DNA from 3 places in the Pantoea sp. SGAir0430 genome. Region 2 is predicted to be linked to each of the others. Evidence: predicted binding sites of a transcription regulator. Region 2 holds the regulator's gene; each other region holds the start of a gene.
The links. The regulator PhoB, encoded in region 2, activates phosphate uptake and scavenging genes when phosphate is short. The targets are predictions, from matches to a motif close to CTGTCATAAAACTGNCNNAT.

Region 1 (3,275 bases), 1.3 Mb from region 2:
CCTCAGCCTGGCGTGGGTTATGATCCTGCAGGGGCTGGGCGTGGCAAGCGGCGTGCTCATCCCGGGCGTGAGCGGGCTGCTGATCTCAACGGTGATAGTCGGGCTGGGGTTTCTTTCGATTATGCAGCTGTCGATGCAGCTGGCGCGCGCCGTCTCCAATATCAGCGTGGCAAAAACCGTGGCGATATTGACGTCAGGCTATGCCACTGGCCAGCTAATCGGGCCGCTGATCTCCGCCGCCAGCGTGCAGATTTTTGCTTCCCTGCACCCCGCGCTGCTGCTGGCCGCTGGCGGACTGGTGCTGGGCGGACTGCTGGTGCTGCGCATCCGCCCGCACTGACGCGCTTACTTCAATGCCATCGCCTGCTTTAGCGTGAAGAACAGGTCGGTCTGATCGGTCAGGCCGACCACATTCGCCGCGTGCGGACCGTAGGCCGCGATGCGCAGCTGGGTGCCGGTGTGCTCCTGGGAATCCTCTTCCGAGTTACCGTAGCTGATGGTCATCACTGCGCCATCTTTGGTGTTGAGCGCCTGAGTCAGACCCGGCGCTTTAGTGCCGTTTTCGACGATCTGGCTGCTGTGCGCGTGATCGGCGGTGACCACCACCAGCGTATCGCCATGCTCGCGCGCATACGCCAGCGCCACCTGCACCGCCTCATCTAAATCGACGGTTTCACCAATCTGACCGCACGGGTTGGCGGCGTGATCCTGCTTATCAATCGACGCGCCCTCCACCTGCAGGAAGAAGCCGTTGTCGTTGTGGCTGAGCAGGTCGATGGCTTTTTGCGTCATCTGCGCCAGGGTTGGCATTGATGCCGGACGATCTTTGTTGACCTCACAGGTCACCACCGGTTTATCCAGATTACCGTGATAGCTGGCTTTCGGCCCCTGCCAGCGCACCGGCATGTTGCCCTCCGAGAACAGCCCCAGCAGTGGCGTCTGTTGATTCGCCTGCTGTACCGCATTCAGCGCGGCAAGATTATCGACCAGCTGGAACCCCCGTATTTCGGCCTGCTCGCGCAGGGTTTTGCCCTGATAGTCGCCCGCTTTAGCCCGCTCAGCGAAAGATTTGGCACCGCCGCCCAGCGTGACGTCGGGACGGGTTTGCAGCAGCTGCTCGCTGATCGATCCTTTCCCGCCCTGCTCCAGCGCGTTACCCGGACACAGCTCGCTGGTTTTTTCCGGGCCGTAGCATTTGCGCGAGGTAACGTGCGCCATCAGCGCGGCCGGCGTGGCATCCTGCAGTTCTGCGGTCGAGACGTTGCCGGTGGCTTTACCGGCTGCTTTGGCCAGCTCAAGCAGCGTAACCTGATCTGTGCCGTTGACATCGACGCCAATCGCGCCGTTATAGGTTTTCGTGCCGGTGGCCCAGGCGGTGGCCGACGCGGCAGAATCCGTTACGTAGTTTGGCTTGTGCGTTTTCTTGTCCAGCGAGTAATGGGTGTACTGGCCGGTGAGCGGCAGCGCATCAATACCGGGAAAGAAGCCGCCGGCCCCCATCGCCTGATTGCGCGCCGCGGTGATTTCGGAATCGCCCATGCCATCGCCAATCAGCAGGATGACATTCTTCGCCGTGCTATTGCTCAATGAGGCTTTCAGCGCCTCGGTCTGGTCACCGCTCAGGCGACGCGCGCCGCCGTGCTGGGTAATATCGCCAGTGGCTGCGCGTTGATAGCTGGTGCTCTCTGCCAGCGCGGACGGGGTGGTGAGTGAAGCCAGCAGAGAGAGCGTGAAAAGAGGCAAGCGTTTCATTTATCAGCATCCTTATCCGTAGATATAACCAAATGTTTCCGCCGACAAGTCTGCGACAGTGCGGTGACACTTTTGTGTCAGTTAAGGAATGTTTTGATGACAAAAGCGGCAAAGTGGAGAGGCTTAAGGCAATCTGCGCAGAGGTTAAGCGAATAGAAAAAAAGGAGAAAATAGCCCTTGACCCTTATCGCTGAACTCCCTATAGTAGCGCCCCGTTGACCCAGTGCGGTCAGCAAACAAAATGTGGTGAGGTGTCCGAGTGGCTGAAGGAGCACGCCTGGAAAGTGTGTATACGGCAACGTATCGGGGGTTCGAATCCCCCCCTCACCGCCATCATTCAGAGAAGAGCCTGTACGCAAGTACGGGCTTTTTTCTTTTATATTCTCCAGGCGTGGGGGGGGGATGAGAATCCCCGATGGGGGTTCGACAACTGGCGCATGCCAGTTGGACAGCGGAGCCTGCGACGCTGCCCGCAGGGTGAGCGAAGCGAATCAATCCCCCCCTCACCGCCATCATTCAGAGAAGAGCCTGAACGCAAGTACGGGCTTTTTTCTTTTATATTCTCCAGACGTGGGGGGATGAGAATCCCCGATGGGGGGTTCGACAACTGGCGCATGCCAGTTGGACAGCGGAGCCTGGGACGCTGCCCGCAGGGTGAGCGAAACGAATCAATCTGACGGTACGTGAAACTTGTAAGGGGGCTTGTTGGCCGCTGTAATGACCGCAACTATGGCCATTGCACCCAAAATCAGTTTCTTCATATCCTTATCCTTTTTGATGTAAGAAGTATCGACCTTTGACTTCGGAAAGGTTTATCGTCCCTCCCTTCCAACCTTCAGAGAGCATTTTCTCTTTCAGGGTAGTATCTCTTTCGGCCTGCTTATAACGCCGTAATAGAACACCTAATTGGTCATAGCCGACATTCGTTGGTCTGACGAAAGTTCTGGGATGAGGATACGGGCCAATGATCTGCTCGTATTCGTAAATCTGGTAATGGGCCTGCGCAATCAAAGCATCCATCACGATGTCCGAAATGCTGACCATGTATTCACAGGCGCTGATTGCAATCCTTAGATGCTTTTCATCACCACGCAGTCGGTAATGCGTTTTAACAGCCCCGGTTAGGGTAAAGTGCAAATCGACGACTTCTAAGAAGTTCTTTTTCAGCACCTAATCTCTGAACCATGCGACCTTTTGAGGAGCAAAACCCTGAAGCTTCATATCCCTATCCCCATAAGTAACAGTGGGGAAATCGTAGCATGGAGTAAACGCAAACCGCTCAACTTTACAGGTATGAGAGGTATAATTTCACGAACCAGCTAGGGAATCAGGGTGAGGTATCTCGTCCATTACTTCATCAGCGTCGCAATTGTCGATGAAAAAGTAAAGAGTTGAATCCACAATTTTTAAACGCCTAGTTCCTTGGTCATAATCAAAAAGCGGAGGGACGATATTTTGATTGGTTTGTAGGATAGATAGCCTTTTTAAGGTACCTGTAACGTCGGACGTCCTAACATTTTCAG
Region 2 (3,275 bases):
CGGTCAGCATGCTTTGCTGAGCCGTCGCCAGCAGCGGGCACAGTAATAAAAGAGAGAGCAGCAGCGATTTCATCACAGAGTCCGGTGGCGTTTACTGCGCCACATTCTCGCGGATTCCGTTCGCCACAATCAAGCGCGGTGGCAGCACGAAGCGGAAGCAGGTTTCCTGATGCGGCACGCTGCTGATCTCCAGCCGCGTGGTGTGGTGGCCGAGCGCGTGCTTAACAATGGCCAGCCCCAGCCCGCTGCCGCCGGTGGCGCGCGAGCGCGCTTTATCCACGCGGTAGAAGCGTTCGGTCAGGCGCGGCAGATGCTCCTCGCTGATGCCGGGCCCGTTGTCGCACACCTTAAATTCGGCGCCCTGTTTGGTGCGCAACCAGCTGATGTCGATGCGCGTGCCATCCGGCGTGTGGTTCACCGCGTTATACACCAGATTGGAAATCGCGCTGCGCAGCTGTTCATCATTGCCGAACACCTTCAGGTGCGGATCGGTGTGGAAATGGATGCTGTGCCGGCCCTGGCTGAGGGTTTCCGCCTCGCGCTGCAACAGCAGCAGCATGGTCGGCACATCCACCGTCTCTTTCAGGTCAATGGCGGGGGCCGCTTCGATGCGTGACAGCGTCAGCAACTGCTTCACCAGGCTGTCCATGCGCCGCGTCTGCTCCTGCATGGTGCTGAGCGCCTTGCTGCGGGTGCGCTCATTCATCCCGGCGTCGTCCATCATCTCCAGATAGCCCTGCAGCACCGTCAGCGGGGTACGCAATTCATGACTGACGTTGGCGAAGAAGTTACGCCGCGCCCCTTCCAGCTGGTGCATCTGGGTGACGTCACGCGCCACCATCAGCCACTGCCCTTCACTGTAAGGCATGACGCGGAACTCCATGTGATGCTGATTATTCAGCACCAGCGTCAGCGGCTTGTTGAAGTCGCGCTGGCGGATATAGCGGGAGAATTCAGGGTAGCGCAGCAGGTTGAGGATATTCTGGCCATTATCTTCCGGCCAGCGCAGCCCGAGATGCTGCTGGGCCAGACCGTTACACCAGAAAATGGTGCCCTCTTCGGTGGTGAGTACCACCGCGTCCGGCAGCGACTCGGCCCCGCTGCGAAAGCGTTTGATCAGATTGCCCAGCTCGCGCCGGCGGCGGCGATTGCGCAACTGCATTTGATACAGGCCGTAAAACAGCGGTTCCCAGCTGCCGCGCCCGGTGGGCGGCGTCATTGAACGATCAATCCACAGCCAGTGCGACAGCCGCATCAGATTTTTAAAGTGCCAGAACAGCACGCCGCACACGGCCAGTAACAGCCACCACGGCAGATAGCCAACCAGCAGACCCAGCACCAGCGCAGGCAGACACACCAGCGCCAGCTCGGTCAGTAATCTCTTCCAGGAGAGTCGTTCCAGCACGGTAAAAGACTCCGTTTAGTAGCGGGCAGAGAAACGATACCCTGTTCCGCGAACGGTTTGTACCATGCGATCGTGGCCGGAAACTTCCAGTGCTTTACGTAAACGACGGATATGCACATCCACGGTGCGGTCTTCCACATACACGTTAGTGCCCCACACGTGATTCAGCAGCTGTTCGCGGCTGTATACGCGCTCCGGATGCGTCATAAAGAAGTGCAGCAGTTTGTATTCGGTCGGTCCCATTTCCAGCGGCGTGGTTTCGGACATCACGCGATGCGAGGAGGGATCGAGGCTCAGCCCCTGCATCTCAATCACCTCTTCCACCGCCATCGGTGAGATGCGGCGCATCACGGCTTTAATGCGCGCCATCAGCTCTTTGGGCGAGAACGGCTTGGTGATGTAATCATCGGCGCCCACTTCCAGCCCGCGCACGCGATCTTCCTCTTCACCGCGCGCCGTCAGCATCATCACCGGAATATCACGCGTCATGGCTTCACGCTTTAAATGTTTGATGAACTGAATGCCGCTGCCGCCGGGTAACATCCAGTCCAGCAGAATCAGATCGGGCCAGGGTTCGATCAGCTTGCCAATCGCGCTGTCATAGTCCTCAGCCTCAATCGGCTGATAGTCGTTTTGTTCCAGCACGAAACATAACATTTCACGGATGGGAGCTTCGTCTTCCACAACCAAAATGCGCTTAGCCATTATTACTCCTGCGATTGTGACGGCATGTCACGGGGGTTTGCGGCGCCATTATGCGTCAGTTTTGTGACACTTTTATGAAAAACCCACCTCATGATAATCAGATAAAAAGCGCAATTGTGACAACCGGTTTCGCTTTTTTTTCATTGCGTTGTTAAGCGGTTATACTGCCGCTTTGCGATAGCAGGCACGGAGCATTCATGCGCATTATTCACACCGCTGACTGGCATCTCGGTCAGTTCTTTTACAGCAAAAGCCGCGCCGCCGAGCACCAGCAATTCCTCGACTGGCTGCTGGCCGCGATTGTGCAGCATCAGGTGGATGCGCTGATCGTCGCTGGCGACCTGTTTGATACCGGTTCGCCGCCCAGCTACGCGCGCGAACTGTTTAACCGTTTCGTGGTGGCGCTGCAGCCCAGCGGCTGCCAGCTGATTGTGCTGGCCGGCAACCATGATTCGGTCGCCACGCTGAATGAATCGCGCGAGCTGCTGGCCTGCCTCAATACCCGCGTCATTACCAGCGCCACGCCCGGCGGCGAGCAGCAGGTGCTGACGCTGCAACAGCGTGACGGCACGCCGGGCGCGCTGCTGTGCGCCATTCCCTATCTGCGTCCGCGCGACATCCTGCGCAGCCAGGCGGGTCAGTCCGGTCGCGATAAGCAGCTGTCGCTGCTGCAGGCGATTGAGCAGCACTATCAGCACTGTTATGCCGCCGCCGTGGCGCAGCGCGAAGCCATGGGCAGTACGCTGCCGATCATCGCCACCGGGCATCTCACCACCGTGGGCGTCAGCAAGAGCGATTCGGTGCGTGATATCTACATCGGCACGCTGGACGCCTTTCCGGCGCAGGCCTTCCCGCCTGCCGACTACATTGCGCTGGGCCACATCCATCGTGCGCAGCGCATCGCCGACAGCGATCACATCCGCTACAGCGGTTCGCCGATTGCGCTCAGCTTTGATGAGCTGGGGCGTGAGAAAAGCGTATTCCTGCTGGAATTTAGCACCCGGCTGGAGTCCGTCACACCGCTGGTTATTCCGTCATTCCAGCCGATGCAGATGCTGAAAGGTGCCATGGCGGAGATCGAACAGCAGCTGACCGCGTTTCACACCTATGAAGGCGATCTGCCGGTGTGGCTGGATATTGAAATCACTACTCAGGAGTACCTGAG
Region 3 (3,275 bases), 620 kb from region 2:
GCGCGTCAGGGCTTTGTCAGCCCGGAATCTTTTACCTTTGTCGAGTCCGCGTTTGTGCTGGCGATTGTGGTGCTGGGCGGCATGGGTTCGCAGCTGGCGGTGATCCTGGCCGCGATTCTGCTGGTGGTGTCGCGCGAGCTGATGCGTGATTTGAACGAGTACAGCATGCTGGTGCTCGGTGGGTTGATGGTGCTGATGATGATCTGGCGTCCGCAGGGGCTGCTGCCGATGAAGCGTCCGCACCTGAAGCTGAAACAGGCAAAACAAGGAGAGCAGGCATGAGTCAGCCTTTATTAGCCGTTGAAGGCCTGATGATGCGCTTCGGCGGCCTGCTGGCCGTCAACAACGTGGCGCTGGAACTGCATCCGCAGGAGATCGTCTCGCTGATTGGCCCGAACGGGGCGGGGAAAACCACGGTATTCAACTGCCTGACCGGTTTCTATAAGCCAACGGGCGGCACCATCAAACTGCGCGATCAGCCATTGCAGGGCCTGCCGGGGCAGAAGATTGCGCGCATGGGCGTGGTGCGAACTTTCCAGCACGTGCGCCTGTTCCGTGAGATGACGGTGATTGAAAACCTGCTGGTGGCACAGCATCAGCACCTGAAAAGCGGCGTGTTCTCCGGGCTGTTTAAAACCCCGGCGTTCCGGCGCGGCGAGAGCGAAGCGCTGGACCGCGCGGCTAGCTGGCTGGAGCGCATTGGCCTGCTGGAGCTGGCTAACCGCCAGGCCGGCAATCTGGCTTACGGCCAGCAGCGCCGGCTGGAGATCGCCCGCTGCATGGTGACGCGTCCGGAAATCCTGATGCTCGACGAACCGGCCGCCGGCCTCAACCCGCGCGAAACGCACGAGCTGGATGAGCTGATCGCTGAACTGCGCGGCGAACACAAGGTGACGGTGTTGCTGATTGAACACGATATGAAACTGGTGATGGGCATTTCTGACCGTATTTATGTGGTGAATCAGGGAACGCCGCTGGCCAACGGTACGCCGGAAGAAGTGCGTAACAACCCGGATGTGATCCGTGCTTATTTAGGTGAGGCGTAACATGGCGAACCCGATTTTAACTTTACAGGGCGTCAGTGCGCACTATGGCCCGATCCAGGCACTGCACAACATTAATCTGCACATCAGTCAGGGCGAAATCGTGACGCTGATTGGCGCTAACGGCGCGGGTAAAACCACGCTGCTCGGTACGCTGTGTGGCGAACCGCGTGCCACCAGCGGCATCATCACCTTTGATGGTAAAACCATTACCGACTGGCAGACGGCAAAAATCATGCGTGAAGCGATTGCCATCGTGCCGGAAGGCCGGCGCGTGTTTTCGCGCATGACGGTGGAAGAGAATCTGGCGATGGGCGGTTTCTTCGCGACGCGTCAGCAGTATCAGGAGCGCATTGAGCGCGTTTATCAGCTGTTCCCCCGGCTGGCGGAGCGCAAAGTGCAGCGCGCCGGCACTATGTCCGGCGGTGAGCAGCAGATGCTGGCGATTGGCCGCGCGCTCATGAGCCAGCCGCGCCTGCTGCTGCTGGACGAGCCGTCGCTGGGTCTGGCGCCGATCATTATCCAGCAGATTTTCGACACCATCGAACAGCTGCGTAAAGAGGGCATGACCATCTTCCTCGTCGAGCAGAACGCCAACCAGGCGCTGAAGCTGGCCGATCGCGGCTACGTGCTGGAGAACGGTCACGTGGTGCTGGAGGATAGCGGTGAAGCGTTGTTATCCAATGAAGCGGTGCGAAGCGCGTATTTAGGCGCCTGACCTGGCTTTGGTCATGACGTTGGTGCGGTGATTTGCCCTCACCCTAACCCTCTCCCGCACGCGGGAGAGGGAACCGTACGGCAGCGTTATTCAGGCCAGGTTGCTATCCTGGCATCCTCCCGGACTTCTCTCGCCCTGCAGAAGAAGGCATCAGCGCACCGCCTTTTATCCCCCTCTCCCCGTGGGAGAGGACCGGGGTGAGGGCATCAGCGCGCACGGCCTTTCATCTCCCTCTCCCTGTGGGAGAGGGCCGGGGTGAGGGCATCAGCGCGCACTAACCCCGTCATATTCCCGTCATAATCCTGTTATTTTTCCGTCATTTCCTCGTGTCATGTTACTTCGCGAACAAAAAATGCGTGATATCGCGCGCGCCACAAGCACAGGAAACCCTTATGTCCGCTTTTACGCTTCGTCCCCGCCTGATGAGTCTGCTGCTCGGTCTGGCGATCAGCGGTAATGCGCTGGCTGCTACCGAAATCCCTTTCTGGCACTCAATGGAAGGTGAGTTAGGCAAAGAAGTCGATTCTCTGGCACAGCGTTTTAACCAGGCTCACCCGGATTACAAAATCGTTCCGACCTATAAAGGCAACTACGAGCAGAGCCTGGCCGCGGGTATCGCTGCGGTGCGCAGCGGTAAGGCACCGGCCATTCTGCAGGTTTACGAAGTGGGCACCGCCACCATGATGGCCTCTAAAGCCATCGTGCCGGTGCATGAAGTGTTTAAAGACGCCGGCGTGCCGATGGACCCGAAACAGTTTGTTCCTGCCGTTGCCGGTTACTACAGCGACAGCAACGGCCAGCTGATCTCACAGCCGTTTAACAGCTCCACGCCGGTGCTGTACTACAACAAAGACGCGTTCAAAAAAGCCGGTCTTAACCCGGATCAGCCACCGAAAACCTGGCAGGCGCTGGCACAGGATGCCGCCGCGCTGCGTAAAGCCGGCATGAGCTGCGGCTATGCCAGCGGCTGGCAGGGCTGGATTCAGATCGAAAACTTCAGCGCCTGGCATGGCCTGCCGGTTGCCACCAAAAACAACGGCTTTGACGGTACCGACGCGGTGCTGGAGTTCAACAAACCCGTGCAGGTGCGCCACATCCAGCTGCTGGAAGAGATGAATAAGAAAGGTGATTTCACCTACTTTGGCCGTAAAGACGAGTCGACGTCCAAGTTCTATAACGGCGACTGCGGTATCACCACCGCCTCATCCGGTTCGCTGGCCGACATTAAGCATTACGCCAAATTCAACTTTGGCGTGGGCATGATGCCGTACGATGACACCGTGCCGAACGCACCGCAGAACGCCATTATCGGTGGCGCCAGCCTGTGGGTGATGAAAGGCAAAGATGCAGCGACTTATAAAGGTGCGGCGGAGTTCATGAAGTTCCTCGCCCAGCCGGATATCGCGGCAGAATGGCACCAGAAAACCGGTTATCTGCCGATCACCACCGCGGCTTATGAGCTGACCAAACAGCAGGGCTTCTATGACAAAAACCCGGGCGCGGACATCGCCACG

Region 1: phoA (alkaline phosphatase) is a predicted target of PhoB. The motif match lies at 1,814-1,833, and genes of this name have one in related genera.
Region 3: ugpB (sn-glycerol-3-phosphate ABC transporter substrate-binding protein UgpB) is a predicted target of PhoB. The motif match lies at 2,053-2,072, and genes of this name have one in related genera.

The regions. Positions count from the first base shown of each region.
Region 1 is NZ_CP039427.1:719,637-722,911, reverse strand. It holds gene E7738_RS03490 (YbfB/YjiJ family MFS transporter) at 1-340, shown strand, start outside; gene phoA (alkaline phosphatase) at 346-1,752, opposite strand; tRNA gene E7738_RS03480 (tRNA-Ser) at 1,998-2,085, shown strand; RNA gene E7738_RS03475 (RtT sRNA) at 2,134-2,264, shown strand; gene E7738_RS03470 (hypothetical protein) at 2,518-2,922, opposite strand; gene E7738_RS03465 (hypothetical protein) at 3,061-3,275, opposite strand, start outside.
Region 2 is NZ_CP039427.1:1,989,065-1,992,339, forward strand. It holds gene E7738_RS09645 (PstS family phosphate ABC transporter substrate-binding protein) at 1-73, opposite strand, end outside; gene phoR (phosphate regulon sensor histidine kinase PhoR) at 92-1,405, opposite strand; gene phoB (phosphate response regulator transcription factor PhoB) at 1,421-2,110, opposite strand; gene sbcD (exonuclease subunit SbcD) at 2,308-3,275, shown strand, end outside.
Region 3 is NZ_CP039427.1:2,608,006-2,611,280, reverse strand. It holds gene E7738_RS12465 (high-affinity branched-chain amino acid ABC transporter permease LivM) at 1-282, shown strand, start outside; gene livG (high-affinity branched-chain amino acid ABC transporter ATP-binding protein LivG) at 279-1,046, shown strand; gene livF (high-affinity branched-chain amino acid ABC transporter ATP-binding protein LivF) at 1,048-1,761, shown strand; gene ugpB (sn-glycerol-3-phosphate ABC transporter substrate-binding protein UgpB) at 2,154-3,275, shown strand, end outside.